DNA from 2 places in the Kutzneria sp. NPDC052558 genome. Region 1 is predicted to be linked to the other one. Evidence: riboswitches for the same ligand, from Rfam matches in the RefSeq annotation. Region 1 holds a riboswitch; the other holds the start of a gene.

Region 1 (7,476 bases):
CGCTGGGCCGCAGCATCAGCGCCATCCTGATCGCCCTGAACAACTGGACCCAGGACAACTTCGACGAGATCCGCACCGCCCGCGAGGCCTACGACGCCACCGCCGACGCCCTACCCCAGCCAGTGAGCTGACGCCACCGCCGACGGGGTTGGAAGGGGGCTTTCCTTCACTCCGAGTGGAGGAAGGCCCCCTTCCACACTTGAGCAGCGCTCAGATGGGGTTGTCGGAGAGGCGCCAGAAGTTGGAGACGGGGCCGGTGCCGGCGCCGAGGGGGTAGGCGTTGCGCACGGCGTGCACGATGAAGCGCTTGCCGAACTCGGCCGCCGCCGGCATGGTGGCGCCCTTGGCCAGGGCCGAGGTGATCGACGAGGCCAGGGTGTCGCCGCTGCCGTGGGTGTGCTGGACGTCGAAGCGCGGCCCGGGCAGCTCGATGACGGCCACGCCGTCGTAGAGGATGTCCACGCACTCCGGGTCCGACCGCAGGTGGCCGGCCTTGATCAGCACCCACTGCGGCCCGAGGTCGTACATCGCCTTGGCCGCGTCCAGCATCATGTCCCGGCTGGTCACGTCGATCCCGGTGAGCAGCCGCACCTCGTCCAGGTTGGGCGTGACGAGGGATGCTCGCGGGAACAGCAGATTCTTCAGGCCGGCCAGGGCGTTGTCGTGCAGCAGCTGGTCGCCGTGCATGGACGCGGACACCGGGTCGACCACGAACGGGATCGTTCGGTCCCGTCCGATGCCGACCTTGTCGATGGTCGCGGCGATCGCCTCGATGATCGCCGCCGAGGCCAGCATGCCGGTTTTCGCCGCCGTGACACCGATGTCCGACACCACGGCCTCGATCTGCGCGGCCACCACCTCGGGCGGGATCTCGTGGAAACCCGAGACCCCGACCGAGTTCTGCACGGTGACCGCGGTGACCGCGGTGGTGGCGTGCACGCCGCAGGCGAAGAACGTCCGGCAGTCGGCGTGCACGCCCGCGCCACCGCCGGAGTCGGTGCCGGCGATGGTCAGTGCCCTGGGGGGAGTGGAATTCGTCACCGATCACCCCGCGGGTTCGCGCCGGTCTCTGGAGCCGTGGGCCGGGAAAATCGCATCTGTTCAGCGGTTTTTCCGGCCAAGGCGAAGAGACCGGTCACGAGCGAACTCGCCCCGCGCGGCATGAGCACAGCCCCCATTTACCCCTCCACAACCGGCAGGTAGACCTGCTTGCCGTGCGACGCGAACTCCGCCGACATCTCGGCCATGCCCGCCTCGATCGCTTCCACTGAGGACAAGTTGTGCTCCTCAGCGTACTTGCGCACGTCCTGGGTGATGCGCATGGAGCAGAACTTGGGGCCGCACATGGAGCAGAAGTGGGCGGTCTTGGCCGGCTCGGCCGGCAGGGTCTCGTCGTGGTAGGCCCGCGCGGTGTCCGGGTCCAGCGACAGGTTGAACTGGTCGTGCCAGCGGAACTCGAAGCGGGCCTGGGACAACGCGTCGTCGCGCTCCTGGGCCTTGGGATGCCCCTTGGCCAGGTCGGCCGAGTGCGCGGCGATCTTGTACGTGATCACGCCGACCTTCACGTCGTCCCGGTTGGGCAGGCCGAGGTGCTCCTTGGGCGTGACGTAGCACAGCATCGCGGTGCCGGCCCAGGCGATCTGGGCGGCGCCGATGGCCGAGGTGATGTGGTCGTAGGCCGGCGCGATGTCGGTGGCCAGCGGGCCGAGCGTGTAGAACGGGGCCTCGCCGCAGACCTCCTCCTCCAGCCGCACGTTCTCCACGATCTTGTGCATCGGCACGTGGCCGGGGCCCTCGATCATCACCTGCACGTCCTTGGCCCGGGCGATGTGGGTGAGCTCGCCCAGCGTGCGCAGCTCGGCGAACTGGGCCTCGTCGTTGGCGTCGGCGATGGACCCGGGCCGCAGCCCGTCGCCCAGCGAGAACGTCACGTCGTAGGCCCGCAGGATGTCGCAGAGTTCCTCGAAGTTGGTGTAGAGGAAGCTTTCCGTGTGGTGGGCCAGGCACCACGCGGCCATGATCGAGCCGCCGCGGGAGACGATGCCGGTGACCCGCTTGGCGGTCAGCGGCACGTAGCGCAGCAGCACGCCGGCGTGCACGGTCATGTAGTCCACGCCCTGCTCGCACTGCTCGATCACGGTGTCCCGGTAGATCTCCCAGGACAGCTTGGTCGGATCGCCGTTGACCTTCTCCAGCGCCTGGTACATCGGCACGGTCCCGACCGGCACCGGCGAGTTGCGCAGGATCCACTCCCGCGTCTCGTGGATCCGCTTGCCGGTGGACAGGTCCATGATGGTGTCCGCGCCCCAGCGGGCCGCCCACACCATCTTGTCCACCTCCTCCTCGATCGAGGAGGAGACGGCCGAGTTGCCCATGTTGGCGTTGATCTTGACGAGGAACTTCTTGCCGATGATGGCCGGCTCGGACTCGGGATGGTTGCGGTTGACCGGGATCACCGCCCGGCCGATCGCCACCTCGCTGCGCACGAACTCGGGGTCCACGCCCTCGCGGGCGGCGCAGAAGGCCATCTCCTTGGTGATGATGCCGGCCTTGGCGTAGGCCAGCTGCGTCACCGCGCCGTTCACGGGCTCGCGTTCGGCGACCCAGGGCGCGCGCAGCTTCGACAGTCCACTGTGGACGTCGATGACGGCGTCCGAGTCGGTGTAGGGGCCGGAGGTGTCATACAGGTCAAGGTGTTCGCCATTGCTGAGCTCCACCCGGCGCATCGGGATCCGGGTGTCGTGCGGGCCGTCGACGTAGACCTTGCGCGAGCCCTGGATGGGCCCCGTGGTCACGGTGGGCCGGACACGGTCGTCAAGCGACGTCATGGCGATTCCTCCCTACGCTGGCATTACCCAGTCAGGTTCAGGCGGTCGGCGGCACCGGGTCCGGATGACCCAGCCGCCCTCTCAGCCCGCTTCCAGCGCGAGCTCCCGCGGTGTTCAGTTGTCGGCATCCCGACGCTAGCGAATGCCGGCGCTTCCTGCCAGCCTCGGTCGCGTACCTTGTGCCGGTGGCCGACGATCAACCGTTTCCACCGGGCGCCCGGCGGGCCGTTCGGCCCACGGCGGTCATCGACTGCCCGGCCTGCGGCGAGCTGGCCGGCCGCGGCTACCCGATGTGCCAGGTGTGCGCCGAGCTGGTCGACCAGTTCTGGACCCTGGACTGGCGGCCGCTGGTGGAGGTCTCCGGCATCCCGGAGCTGGAACTGGCCGAGCTGGTGCTGCTGGAGGACGTCGGCAAGCTGCCGTGGACCTGCACCGACGTGGCCATGACGCTGCTGCGCTGCCCGGCCTGTGGGGCCGAGCTGGGCACCGGGGACCTGCCCTGCCTGCGCTGCCGGGTCGCCGACGAGCAGCGCTGGGCCTGGGACCACATGGGCTACCCGGACCGGATGACCGGCAACGAGCACGCCATGCGGGTGGCCCGGATGGTGCTGCGGGCCCCGCACCGCCACCGCGAGACCGTGGTCCAGGGCTGGCGGCTGACCATGCCGTTCCTGCTGCTGGGCGAGCTGCCCACGACCTCGCAGGCCCAGCGGATCCGGGCCCACGTGCTGGCCGAGCGCTACGACGAGCTGGTGCGCTGCCGGTCGTTGCGCGAGCTGGCCGGCTTACCGAGCGTGCCCTGGCGAAAAGAGGTTTGACCTCGAGCGCGCTCCATCCTGTTGGATCGGGTCCATGGTGAGTCTGGGCATCGGCACGTGGGCGATGGGCGGTCCGTTCTGGGCCGGGACGCAGGCGGTCGGCTGGGGGCCGACCGACGACGAGGAGTCGGCGCGGGCGCTGCGCCGGGCTGTCGAGCTGGGGGTGACGCTGTTCGACACCGCCGACGTGTACGGCACCGGGCACGCCGAGGAGCTGCTGGGCCGGGTCTTCGCCGGCCGGCGGGACGAGATCCGCATCGCCACCAAGTGGGGCAACGTCTTCGACCCGGCCACCCGGCAGCTGACCGGCGGCGACGGCAGCGTGGCCTACATGCGCAAGGCGCTGACCGAGTCGCTGCGGCGGCTGCGCACCGATCACGTCGACATCTACCAGCTGCACCTGGGCGACCTGCCGTTCGACCAGGCCGCCGAGCTGCGGGCGGCCTGTGACGACCTGCTGATGGAGGGGCTGATCCGGGCCTACGGCTGGAGCACCGACGACCCGGAGCGGGCGGCGGTGTTCGGCACCTACGTGCAGGCCGAGATGAACGTGCTGCACGACCGGCCGGACCTGTACCCGGTGCTGGAGATCCAGGACATGACCATGCTGTGCCGCGGGCCGCTGGCCATGGGGCTGCTGACCGGCCGCGACTGGGCCACGGCGGCGCTGCCCGAGGACGACGTGCGCAACAAGGTTCCGGAGTGGATGCGGTTCTTCTCCGACGGCAGGCCGACGCCGGAGTTCGTCAAGCGGGTCGAGGCCGTGCGCGAGGTGCTGACCTCGGAAGGACGGACGCTGGCCCAGGGGGCGCTGGCCTGGATCTGGGCCCGGTGCGACCGGGCGGTGCCGATCCCCGGCTGCCGCACCGTCGCCCAGGTCGAGGAGAACGTGGGGGCGCTGGAGTTCGGGGCGTTGACGCCGGCCCAGCTGGCCGAGGTGCAGCGCCTGCTGAGCTGACGTTCTGTACTTGCGGGTCCATTTTTGCCGGCTTAAGTTCGATGCCATGCGAACAATTCACATCGACCGGCACGGTGGGCCCGAAGTCCTGGCCTGGGCCGAATTCCCCGATCCCACGCCGGGCCCCGGCCAGGCCGTCGTCACGCCGACCGCCATCGGCGTGAACTACATGGACATCGGCGCCCGCGAGACCGGCATGGCCGGCTGGGGCGCGCCGGTGACGCTGGGCGTGGAGGGCGCGGGCCGGGTGGTCGCCGTCGGCGACGGGGTGCCCGACCTCGCCGTCGGTGACAGGGTCGCCTGGTTCTACGTGCCCGGCAGCTACGCCGAACTGGTGCTCGCGCCGGCGGAGTCGCTGGTCAAGCTGCCCGACGACATCGCGGACGAGACCGCCGCCGCGGTGATGATGCAGGGCCTGACCGCCAACCACTTCACCACCGAGACGTACGCGATCAAGCCCGGCGACGTCGCCGTGGTGCACGCGGCGGCCGGCGGGGTCGGGCGGATGCTGACCCAGATGATCCGGGCCCGCGGCGGCACGTCGATCGGCCTGGTGTCCCGGCCGGACAAGGTCGCGGCAGCGCAGGCCGACCACGTGCTGGTGTCCAGCGGCGGCGGCTTCGAGGACAAGATCCGCGAGCTGACCGGCGGCGAGGGCGCGCACGTCGTCTACGACGGCGGCGGCGCGCCGACCTTCCGCTCATCCCAGCTTTCCCTGCGGCGGCACGGGGTTCACGTCTACTACGGGCCGTTCATGGGCGTGCCGACGCTGACCCCGATGGACCTGCCCAACAGCATCCTGCTGTCGTACTCGGCCGTCGCCGACCACGTGCCGACGCGGGAGGCGCTGATCCGCCGCACCGGCGAGGTGTTCGACTTCGTCCGCAACGGACAGCTCACCGTCCACATCGGCGGCCGCTACGCCCTGAAGGACGCCGCCCAGGCCCACATCGACCTGGAATCCCGTGCCACCACGGGAAAGCTGTTGCTAGTCCCGTAGGCACGACGAGACGGCGTCGGCGATGCTGCCCAGGGCGTCCAGCCGCGCGTACTCGGCGGCCAGCCGCCGGGCGTTGCCGCGATAGGTCGGGTCGGCCAGCACGATCCGCACCGCCTGCTCGATGTCGTCGTCCGAGGGCTTGTCCGTGGCCAGGTACAGCGCCGCCCCGGTGGCCGCGACCCGGGTGTTGCCCTCCAGCTGGTCGGCCGAGCGGCCGGTCAGCACCAACGGCTTGGCGTGCCGCAGCGCCCGCTGCACGGTGTCGAAGCCGCCGTCGCTGATCACCACGTCGTCCTCGCAGTGCGGCGACGGCAGCGTGCCCACGAACCGCACGTGCGACGGTGTGTCGCTGCGCCGATAGCTCAGTTCCTCCACCGACAGCTGGAGAAACCGGTCCGCCGCCAGGATCGGCGCGTCCAGCACGAACGGCAGCGGGTCGTGGGTGACCCCGACCGACCGCATGGCCTCGACGAACTCCTCCTGCACGCCGCCGAGCGCGTCCCGGACGTACTCGTAGGCCCGGCGGTTGCGCTCGCGGCCGGCGGCCGTGCGGTCCGGCGGCAGGCCGAATCCCGCCGGCGCGGTGTCGATGCTGCTCAGCGAGAACGGCTCGGTGCCGATCAGGATCAGCGCCGCCGGCTTCGGGCCCGGGGCCCCGTAGCTCAGCGGCAGCGTGCCCTGGAACGCGACGTCGCCCACGACCACGGTCGGGACGTCGGACTCCGACAGCAGCCGGCACAGCCGCCGGTGCTGGTCGACCAGCGAGCGCCCCGTCGGCGGCTCCAGGCCGGTGATCAGCTCGACCTCATGGCCGCGGCCGGTCAGCGAATCGGCGATCGTGCGCATCGCACTGCGGTGGGTGGTGGTGGCCGTGACGACGACCCTGCCCATGGCTCTGGTCCTCCCAGGAGTGGCGCCTTACGAGAGGAAGACGTGCGATCGGCCGCGATGGATCAACGCGCGGCCGAACGGGCACCCATTGCCGCCCCCGCCCACCGCGACCGCTGCCAACGCCGGCACGCCGCCCAGACAGTGCCGGATCCCACGACGTCGACGCGGATCAGGGACCGCGGCCCGGTATCGCCACAGGTCAGCCAGACCGTCGGAGGTCAGTGGAGGCAGCGTGGTCAGGGCGGTGGGTGATGACACAGCAGGCACGACATCCCTGGCAGGTCATGGCTTCGACAACCACATGATCAATTCGACAACCACATGATCAACCTGGGGGTTGCGCCTGCTTCCCATTCAGCCCCACGACTTTTGCACGCCCCCACCCAACCTCAGGCCCCCACCCAACCCTGGGGGCCGGCCCCGCTGCCAGCCTACCGGCGGCAAGCCCTAGTTGATCTTGCGACAGGGCTGTCTGTGGACAACTCCCGGCCTGTGGACAACCCGGCCACGGGACCGCCGCTAGTCCTCGTCGTCCTCGTCGGCGAACGGGTCCGGCTCCACCGCGGGGTCCCAGGACAGGCCGGGCACGCCCCAGCCGTTGCGCTTGAGCATCTTCTTGGCCGCCCGGGCGTTGCGGCCGACCAGCCGGTCCAGGTAGAGCAGGCCGTCGAGGTGGTCGGTCTCGTGCTGGAGGCAGCGGGCGAAGAAGCCGGTGCCCTCGACCTCGACCGGTTCGCCCTGCTCGTCCACGCCGGTGACCTTGGCCCAGTCGGCCCGGCCGGTCGGGTAGGTCTCGCCCGGCACCGACAGGCAGCCCTCGAAGTCGTCGTCCGGATCGGGCATGCCCTCCGGCCGGTCGGAGGTCTCCAGCTTCGGGTTGACGACGACACCCTTGAACCGGTTGCCCTGGTCGTCGGGGCAGTCGTAGACGAATACCCGCAGGTCGACGCCGATCTGGTTGGCCGCGAGACCGACGCCGTT
Region 2 (7,476 bases), on a different contig from region 1:
CCGAAGTCGAAGAATGGCCGATGGTCCTCACCGCGCACGGTGAGGGGATCGGGCGCTGACGATGCCGCACACTGACTACGGACAGGAGCAGTACGCCCAAGCGCGTCAGCGACGCGCCTCGTGTGTCCGGTGGATGCGGTCCCAATGCCAGCCAGGCTGTCAATGCCTCAGCGGCCTGCCCGAGTCGGTTCATGTTCCCGGTCAGCGGCAGGCGGCCGCGCCGGAAGACAGCAGTTGACATGTCTGACCTTGCGAACGGACAGGCGCTGACCGTGTTCGGAATCCTCGGTCTCGTCGCGCTGGGAACCACCGTGTTCGCCGCCGTAGGGGCTTACCGCTGGTGGCGTGATGCGCGAAAGCGTCGGCAAGGCGGGAGATGAACATGGCAATCGAGCGAAGCGCCGCTATCTATGACGACGTTATCCAACCCGAGCCGAAGGAGTCCGAGGCGAGCAGCGATGACTAGCACTGGCGAGGAAATCCAGCGCCAAGAGGAGCGCTGGGGAATCGAAGAAGACGACGACTGAAGGGGGAATACATGATGCGGGACTTGTATGACATCGACCTGAGCGGCGTGGTCGCCGTGCGGCTGTGCGGTGGCAACACAGGTGACCAGAGCGACGACACCAACGAATCGTGCGTGACGTTGGCGCTCATCCCCGGCACGGACGGCGCGATGGCGCTCGGTGACAGCAAGCGTCCGGACCTGCCGCCGTTGCGGTTCACCTCCGCTGAGGTGGACGCGTTCATCAGTCAGTATGTGGCCACTCGTGGGTTCACCCAGTAGGAGCGTGCCGCACTGGCACGGCTACGTGTTCAACGTGCACGGCACGGAGTTGAAGGATGCGGAGCGTCGGACGGAAACGCCGACGTTCCGCACCTCCGACCTTCCACCGCTGGCGACCCGTCACGGCCTGCTGAAGGCCCTGAGCCACGTGCGGGGGACGTTCACCAGCGCAGCGGACGCGATGGCCTGGTTTGCTGGCGAGTACGGCACACTGCCGCCGTTGCTGCGTCCAGAGTCGGCGGTGTTTCCAGCGCCGGACACGGCGGAGCGGCTCGCGGACGGCGCGCGGGTGCTCGACAGCGGCGTTGACAAGGTGTGGGGCTTCTGGGTGGTCGGCGGCCGGTTCCACAGCATCATGATCATCTGCTGCCCGAACAAGCTTGAGTCGAGCATCCCATGCCCGGCTCCGCCGTGACGCATGGCCGATGTTGTTCCTTGCCCACAGCGACGAGCCTCCTCCCTGTGAACTGTCCACAAGGGAGGAGGCTTCTTCGGTTGTGCCACAACGGAGGTTCTGTGGTGGGGCCTAATCGCTGGCCCGCGCCGCCCATCCGCGTTTACGGTTGCGGCCGTGCTGATCCGTGACGCCGAGGACCGTGACTGGCCCCTGATCTACCCGTTCTTCGCCCAGATCGTCGCCGAGGGGCGGACCTACGCCTATCCCGACGGTCTCACCCTTGAGCAGGCCCGTGGCTGGTGGATGGAGACCCCTCCCGGCCGCACTGTCGTCGCCGTCGACGGTCCCCACATCCTCGGCAGCGCCAAGATGGGCCCCAACCGTCCCGGCCGGGGCTCCCATGTCGCCACCGCCAGCTTCATGGTCAACCCCGAGCACCGCCGCCACGGCATCGGCCGCGCCCTCGGCCTCCACGTCATCGACTCGTGCCGCTCCGCTGGCTACCGCGCCATCCAGTTCAACGCCGTCGTCGAGACCAACACCACCGCCGTCACCCTCTGGCACTCGCTGGGCTTCCGCACCATCGGCACCGTCCCCGCCGCCTTCGACCACCCCGACCACGGCCACGTCGGCCTCCACGTGATGTGGCTGGACCTCAGCGATTCTTCGGATTGAACAGCGTGGTGAGGTCGATGCCGACCGGAAACGGCACGGGCCGTTCAAGGCTGCCCCGGAAGACGACAGCCGGCACGTAGGTCCTGGTGGGCGTGTCCAGCTCATGGACGTGCACAACCGGCTGGCCGTCCTCTTCCTCGATCAGCCAGTAGTGCTTGATCGACGCCTCCGCGTACTTGCGCAGCTTGACCGTTCGATCGCGGTGCCCGGACTCCGGCGACGTCACCTCCACCACAAGCGCGACATCAGCCGGTTCGAATGCGGTCCGGTCCCGTGCGTGGGGAACCTTGGTCGCGATGATGTCCGGCTCGAACCGGGTCCACTTGTCGAGGCGCACGGTGACCTGGCGATCGACCTCGACCGACGCCGGGGCCTGAGCAGCCAGAGCCGTAGTCAGCGACTGGACGACCAGGCTGTGCCACAGCCGCTGCGGGAACAGTCGGAAGACGAAGTAACCGTCGCACAGTTCGGTGTGGGCGGGAGTTCGGCGACATGGTCCAGATCGTCGGAGTGCCAACCCTGTGGACGTGGAGGGCGCATCCAGTCCGGTAGCGCGGTCATGCGTCAACGGTAGCCGGTGTGTCGGGGCTCAGGGGAGCCCCGACACGGTCGCTCACTGCTCGGAGTCGCGGTGCCGGGCGGCGTAGATGATCACGCCGAAGGCGGCGGCCAGGATGAGCAGGCCGGCCAGGCCGGCGACGATCAGGTCGCCGTAGCCCTGGGAGGACTGGACGGCCTGCGCAGGAGCGGGTGCGGCGGCTTGGGCCTGCACGGCGAACAGGACGGCGAGCACGATGGCGGCGGCGGTGGCGGCTGCGGTGCGAAAGAACTTGATCACTTCGAATCCCCTTGTACGGCTTCACCACAGACGACGCGCGAGAGCGGGGGAACGTTGCCCGGGTCGTGCAGGTCACAACCCGGACGGGTGACGGGGCGCGCGGTTCGATGAGACGGACGGGCGCCGCCCGATGGGTGGCCGGGCGACGGTGGCGGGGCGGATCCTGAGATTCGCCTGTGGAGTTGGGGAACGCGGCACGAAGCGAGGTGGGCTCGGCGTTGAAAGGGGTGTAAGGCCGACAAGGAGGGCCATCATGACCACTGCATTCGCCAACAACGGGGCGGCTTCGGCGCTGCCCACTCCGCCCACCGGCTGGCCGATCGGTTCCTACGACACCTACGAGCAGGCGCAGCGGGCGGTGGACTTCCTGGCCGACCGGGAGTTCCCGGTGCAGGACATCACCATCGTGGGCGCGGAGCCGATGCTGGTTGAGCGGGTCACGGGCCGGCTGACCTGGGGCCGGGTGCTCGGCGCGGCCGCGGCCAGCGGGGCCTGGTTCGGACTGTTCGTGGGCATCCTGCTGTCGCTGTTCACGGTGGGCGGCGGCTGGCTGCCGATCGCCATCGGCCTGGTCGGCGGCGTGGGCGCCAGCATGATCTTCGCGGCGATGAGCTACGCGTCGACCAGGGGCAAGCGCGACTTCGTGTCGCAGAGCCAGCTGGTGGCGCGCCGCTACGACGTGCTGTGCCAGCCCCGCAACGCGGAGGCCGGCCGCAACCTGCTCTACTCGCTCGGCTGACCGAGCACCTCCAGCACCCCGTCGATCTCGCCGGCGAGCGTGACGTCCAAGGACGTGACGCCGCCGGCGCTGTGCGTCGCGCACCGGAAGGTCAGGGTCCGCCAGCGGATGTCGATGTCGGGATGGTGGTTGTCGTTCTCGGCGATCTCGGCCACCCGCACCACCGCCTGGATCGCCGCCGAGAAGCTGGCCAGGTCCACTGTGCGAACGAGCGCGGCGCCGTCCTGCCGCCACTGGGCCAGCCGTCCCAGCGCCTCGGTCACCTGGTCGTCCGTGAGCAATTCCGCCATGTGTCCATGGTGGTCCCGACCCCGCCGGAACGCAGCGTAAGCTCCGGGTGAGCCACGGGAGTCCGGTGATCCGGGCTGAGAGGAGAGCGGGCGAGCTCTCGACCGTAAGCACCTGATCCGGGTCATGCCGGTGGAGGGAGGCACTACGGGCGACCTCGCGCGACGAGGTCACCTGGAGGAGAGTTTGGGCAGGACGGCACGGCTGGCCGCGATGGCGCTGGCCACCACGACCCTGGCGGGATGTTCGCTGGTCGGCGGCGGTGACACGACGGCGAGCCCGCACACGGTCACGCTGGTCACCCACGACTCCTGGGCGGTCGACAAGACCCTCTGGGAGGATTTCCAGAAGACCTCGGGCATCACGGTCAAGGTCAGCATGAACGGCGACGCGGGCGCCCTGACCAACAAGCTGGTGCTGACCAAGGCCAACCCGATCGGCGACATCGCCTACGGCGTGGACAGCACCTTCGCCTCCCGGGCGGTGTCGGCGGGGGTCTTCGCGGCCTACAGCAGCCCGGACGCGAACACGGGCCCGCAGCGCTACCAGTTCGACGACTCGCACCGGCTGACGGCGATCGACGTCGGCGACGTGTGCCTGAACGTGGACACGGCCTGGTACGCGGCCCACCAGCTGCCGGTCCCGACCGGCTACGCCGACCTGGCCGACCCGAGGTACCGGGGCCAGACGGTGGTCGAGGACCCGTCCACCTCCTCGCCGGGCCTGGCCTTCCTGCTGGGCACGGTCAAGCAGTTCGGCCCGGACGGCTGGCCGGACTTCTGGTCCCGGCTCAAGGCCAACGACGTCAAGGTCGACGCCGGCTGGGAGGAGGCCTACAGCCAGGACTTCTCCGGCTCGTCGGGCCGGGGCCCGCGCCCGATCGTGGTGTCCTACGCGTCCTCGCCGGCCGACGAGATCGGCCAGGACGGCAAGGTCAACACCAGGGCGCTGCTGAACACCTGCTACCGCCAGGTCGAGTACGCGGGCGTGCTGGCCGGGGCCAAGAACCCGAGTGACGCTCAGAAGGTGCTGGACTTCCTGGTCTCCCAGAAGTTCCAGCAGCAGGTGCCCAGCAGCATGTACGTCTACCCGTCCCGGTCGGACGTGTCGCTGCCGGACACCTGGAAGAAGGCGGCGCCGCTGCCGGACGCGCCGGCGCAGCTGCCGGCCGACCAGGTGGACGCGAACCGGGAGAAGTGGGTCCAGCAGTGCCGAACGCTGCTGCAAGGCTAGTTCTGCCGCTGCTGGCCCTGGTTCCGCTCGGTTTCCTGGGCCTGTTCTTCGCCTGGCCGGTGGTGTCGATCGTCGGCATCGGCCTGGGCGGCAGCGGCGTGACGGAGATCCTGGCCAGCGCCGACACCTGGCGGCTGGTGGCGTTCACGCTGGGTCAGGCCGCCGCCGCGACGCTGGTGGCGGTCCTGGCCGGCATGCCGTTGGCCTACGTCCTGGCCCGGTGCGAGGTGCCGGGCGTGGGCGTGGTGCGCACGCTGGTGCTGGTGCCGTTCGTGCTGCCGACGGTGGTGGTGGGCCTGGCCTTCCGGTCGCTGCTGCCGGACGGCGGCGTGCTCTCGATCGTGCTGGCCAACGCCTTTTTCAACGTCGCCGTGGTGGCGCGGACGGTCGGCGGCCTCTGGGCGCACACGGATCGGCGTGCGGAGGAGGCGGCCCGCGCGTTGGGCGCGTCACGGTGGCGGGCGTTCACGTCGGTGGTGCTGCCGGCGATCGCGCCGGCCGTCGGGTCGGCGGCGGCAGTGGTGTTTCTGTTCTGCGCCACCAGTTTCGGTGTCGTGCTGATGCTCGGCGGGGCCCGGTACCGGACCCTGGAGACCGAGATCTACCTCCGTACGGTGGATCTGTTCGATCTGCCCGGCGCGGCGGCGTTGTCGATCCTGCAAGTGGTCGCGGTCGTCGCGGTGCTGGTGATCGGGGCGGTCGCGCGCCGACGCCGTGAGACGGCGCTGCGGCTGCGCGGACGGTTCGAGACGGCGCGCCGGCCGGTCGGCGGCGAGTGGGCCGTGGTCGGGGCCGCGCTGCTGGTGGTCATCGCTTTGCTGGTCCCGATCGTCGGCCTCGTCGCCCACTCTCTGACCACAATGGACGGTTGGCGGGCGCTGTCCGGCACGGGTGTCGCCGGCACTTTGGAGGTGTCGGCCTGGGAGGCGGCCTGGAACTCGATCCGGGCCGCGACCGACGCCACGATCCTGGCGATGGTGCTCGGGGTGACCGCGGCCGTGGTGCTCTCGCAGCTGCGGCGGGGCCGTGTGGTGTTGGGCGAGACGCTGGACCTGGCGCTGATGCTGCCGCTGGGCGTGTCGGCGGTGACGGTCGGGTTCGGCTACCTCGTCACGCTCGGGGATCTGCCCTTCGACCTGCGCACATCGCCGTTGCTGGTGCCGTTCGCGCAGGCCCTGGTGATCACGCCGCTGATCGTGCGGACGGTGTTGCCGGTGCTGCGGGCCATCGACGAGCGGCTGCGGCAGGCCGCCGGCACGCTCGGCGCGGGCCCGTTCCGGGTGTGGCGCGAGGTCGACCTGGCCCTGGCCGGGCGGTCGCTGATCGCCGCGGCCGGCTTCGGTTACGTGGTGGCGCTGGGCGAGTTCGGCGCGACGAGTTTCCTGGCGCGGCCGGACGCGCCGACGCTGCCGGTGGCGATCGCGCGGCTGATCGCCCGCCCCGGCGAGCTGAACAACGAGATGGCGTACGCGGCGTGCGTGGTGCTGATGGTGGTCACCGTGCTCGCGGTCGTGCTGATCGAACGGTTGACGCCGGCGGTAGGGGAGTTCTGATGGCGCTGGAACTGCAAGGCCTGTCCGTGCGCTACGGCTCGATCGCCGCGGTGTCCGAAGCGGACCTGACCGTCGCCGACGGCGAGGTCGTGGCGCTGCTCGGGCCCTCGGGCTGCGGGAAGTCGACGCTGCTGCGCGCGGTCGCCGGCCTGGAGCGGCCGGCCGCCGGCCGGATCCGTTGGGACGGCGTCGATCTGGCCGGTGTCGCCGTGCACCGGCGTGACTTCGGGCTGGTGTTCCAGGACGGGCAGCTGTTCCCGCACAAGGATGTCGCCGCGAACGTGGCGTTCGGCCTGCGCATGCACCACGTCGACCGGAGCGAGCGGGCCAAGCGCGTCGACGAGCTGCTGGAACTGGTCGGCCTCAAGGGATACGGCGAACGGCGGGTGACGGAGCTGTCCGGCGGCGAACAGCAGCGGGTGGCGCTGGCGCGGGCCCTGGCCCCCAAGCCCCGTCTGCTGTTGCTGGACGAGCCACTGTCCGCTTTGGACCGTGCCCTGCGGGAGCAGCTCGCCGTCGACCTCGCGGCGCTGCTGCGGGCGACCGGCACCACCGCGTTGGTCGTGACTCATGATCACGACGAGGCATTCACGCTGGCCGACCGGGTCGCGCTCATGCAGGCCGGGCGGATTCGCCAGGTCGGGCCGCCGGACGAGGTGTGGCGGCGGCCGGCCGACGACGTGGTCGCCGGCTTCCTCGGCTGCACCACGTTCGTGCCGGCGCGGGCCGACCATGACCTGGTGACCAGTTCGCTCGGCGCGATCGCCCTGCCCGGGGCCGGCGACGGCACCGTGCTGCTCGGCCTGCGGGCCAATGCGCTGCGCACGGATCCGGGCGGCGTCGTGCACGGCGAGGTCGTGCAGCGCCTGCACCGGCGTGACCACGCCCGGTTGCTGGTGCGGCTCAGCGGCGACGGCGTGCCGACCGACCCGGTCGAGGCTGTCGCCCCGGTGGCCGGCGCGCCCG

What was found. Region 1 has a riboswitch for thiamine pyrophosphate ahead of thiC (phosphomethylpyrimidine synthase ThiC). Riboswitches for the same ligand answer to the same signal wherever they lie in the genome.
Region 2: linked by a shared signal. The riboswitch ahead of ACIG5F_RS42065 (thiamine ABC transporter substrate binding subunit) and the one ahead of thiC (phosphomethylpyrimidine synthase ThiC) in region 1 are both predicted to bind thiamine pyrophosphate.

What each region holds. Positions count from the first base shown of each region.
Region 1 covers NZ_JBIUAG010000012.1:201,300-208,775, reverse strand. The annotation lists gene ACIG5F_RS22905 (winged helix-turn-helix transcriptional regulator) at 1-131, shown strand, start outside; gene thiD (bifunctional hydroxymethylpyrimidine kinase/phosphomethylpyrimidine kinase) at 211-1,041, opposite strand; gene thiC (phosphomethylpyrimidine synthase ThiC) at 1,179-2,828, opposite strand; TPP riboswitch at 2,821-2,947, opposite strand; gene ACIG5F_RS22890 (hypothetical protein) at 3,014-3,646, shown strand; gene ACIG5F_RS22885 (aldo/keto reductase) at 3,681-4,604, shown strand; gene ACIG5F_RS22880 (quinone oxidoreductase family protein) at 4,651-5,604, shown strand; gene ACIG5F_RS22875 (glycosyltransferase) at 5,593-6,495, opposite strand; gene ACIG5F_RS22870 (peptide deformylase) at 7,015-7,476, opposite strand, start outside.
Region 2 covers NZ_JBIUAG010000038.1:62,970-70,445, forward strand. The annotation lists gene ACIG5F_RS42025 (hypothetical protein) at 1-59, shown strand, start outside; gene ACIG5F_RS42030 (DUF397 domain-containing protein) at 542-787, shown strand; gene ACIG5F_RS42035 (hypothetical protein) at 792-1,202, shown strand; gene ACIG5F_RS42040 (GNAT family N-acetyltransferase) at 1,359-1,859, shown strand; gene ACIG5F_RS42045 (Uma2 family endonuclease) at 1,840-2,427, opposite strand; gene ACIG5F_RS42050 (hypothetical protein) at 2,473-2,697, opposite strand; gene ACIG5F_RS42055 (general stress protein) at 2,951-3,436, shown strand; gene ACIG5F_RS42060 (4a-hydroxytetrahydrobiopterin dehydratase) at 3,421-3,726, opposite strand; TPP riboswitch at 3,771-3,882, shown strand; gene ACIG5F_RS42065 (thiamine ABC transporter substrate binding subunit) at 3,938-4,957, shown strand; gene ACIG5F_RS42070 (ABC transporter permease) at 4,933-6,510, shown strand; gene ACIG5F_RS42075 (ABC transporter ATP-binding protein) at 6,510-7,476, shown strand, end outside.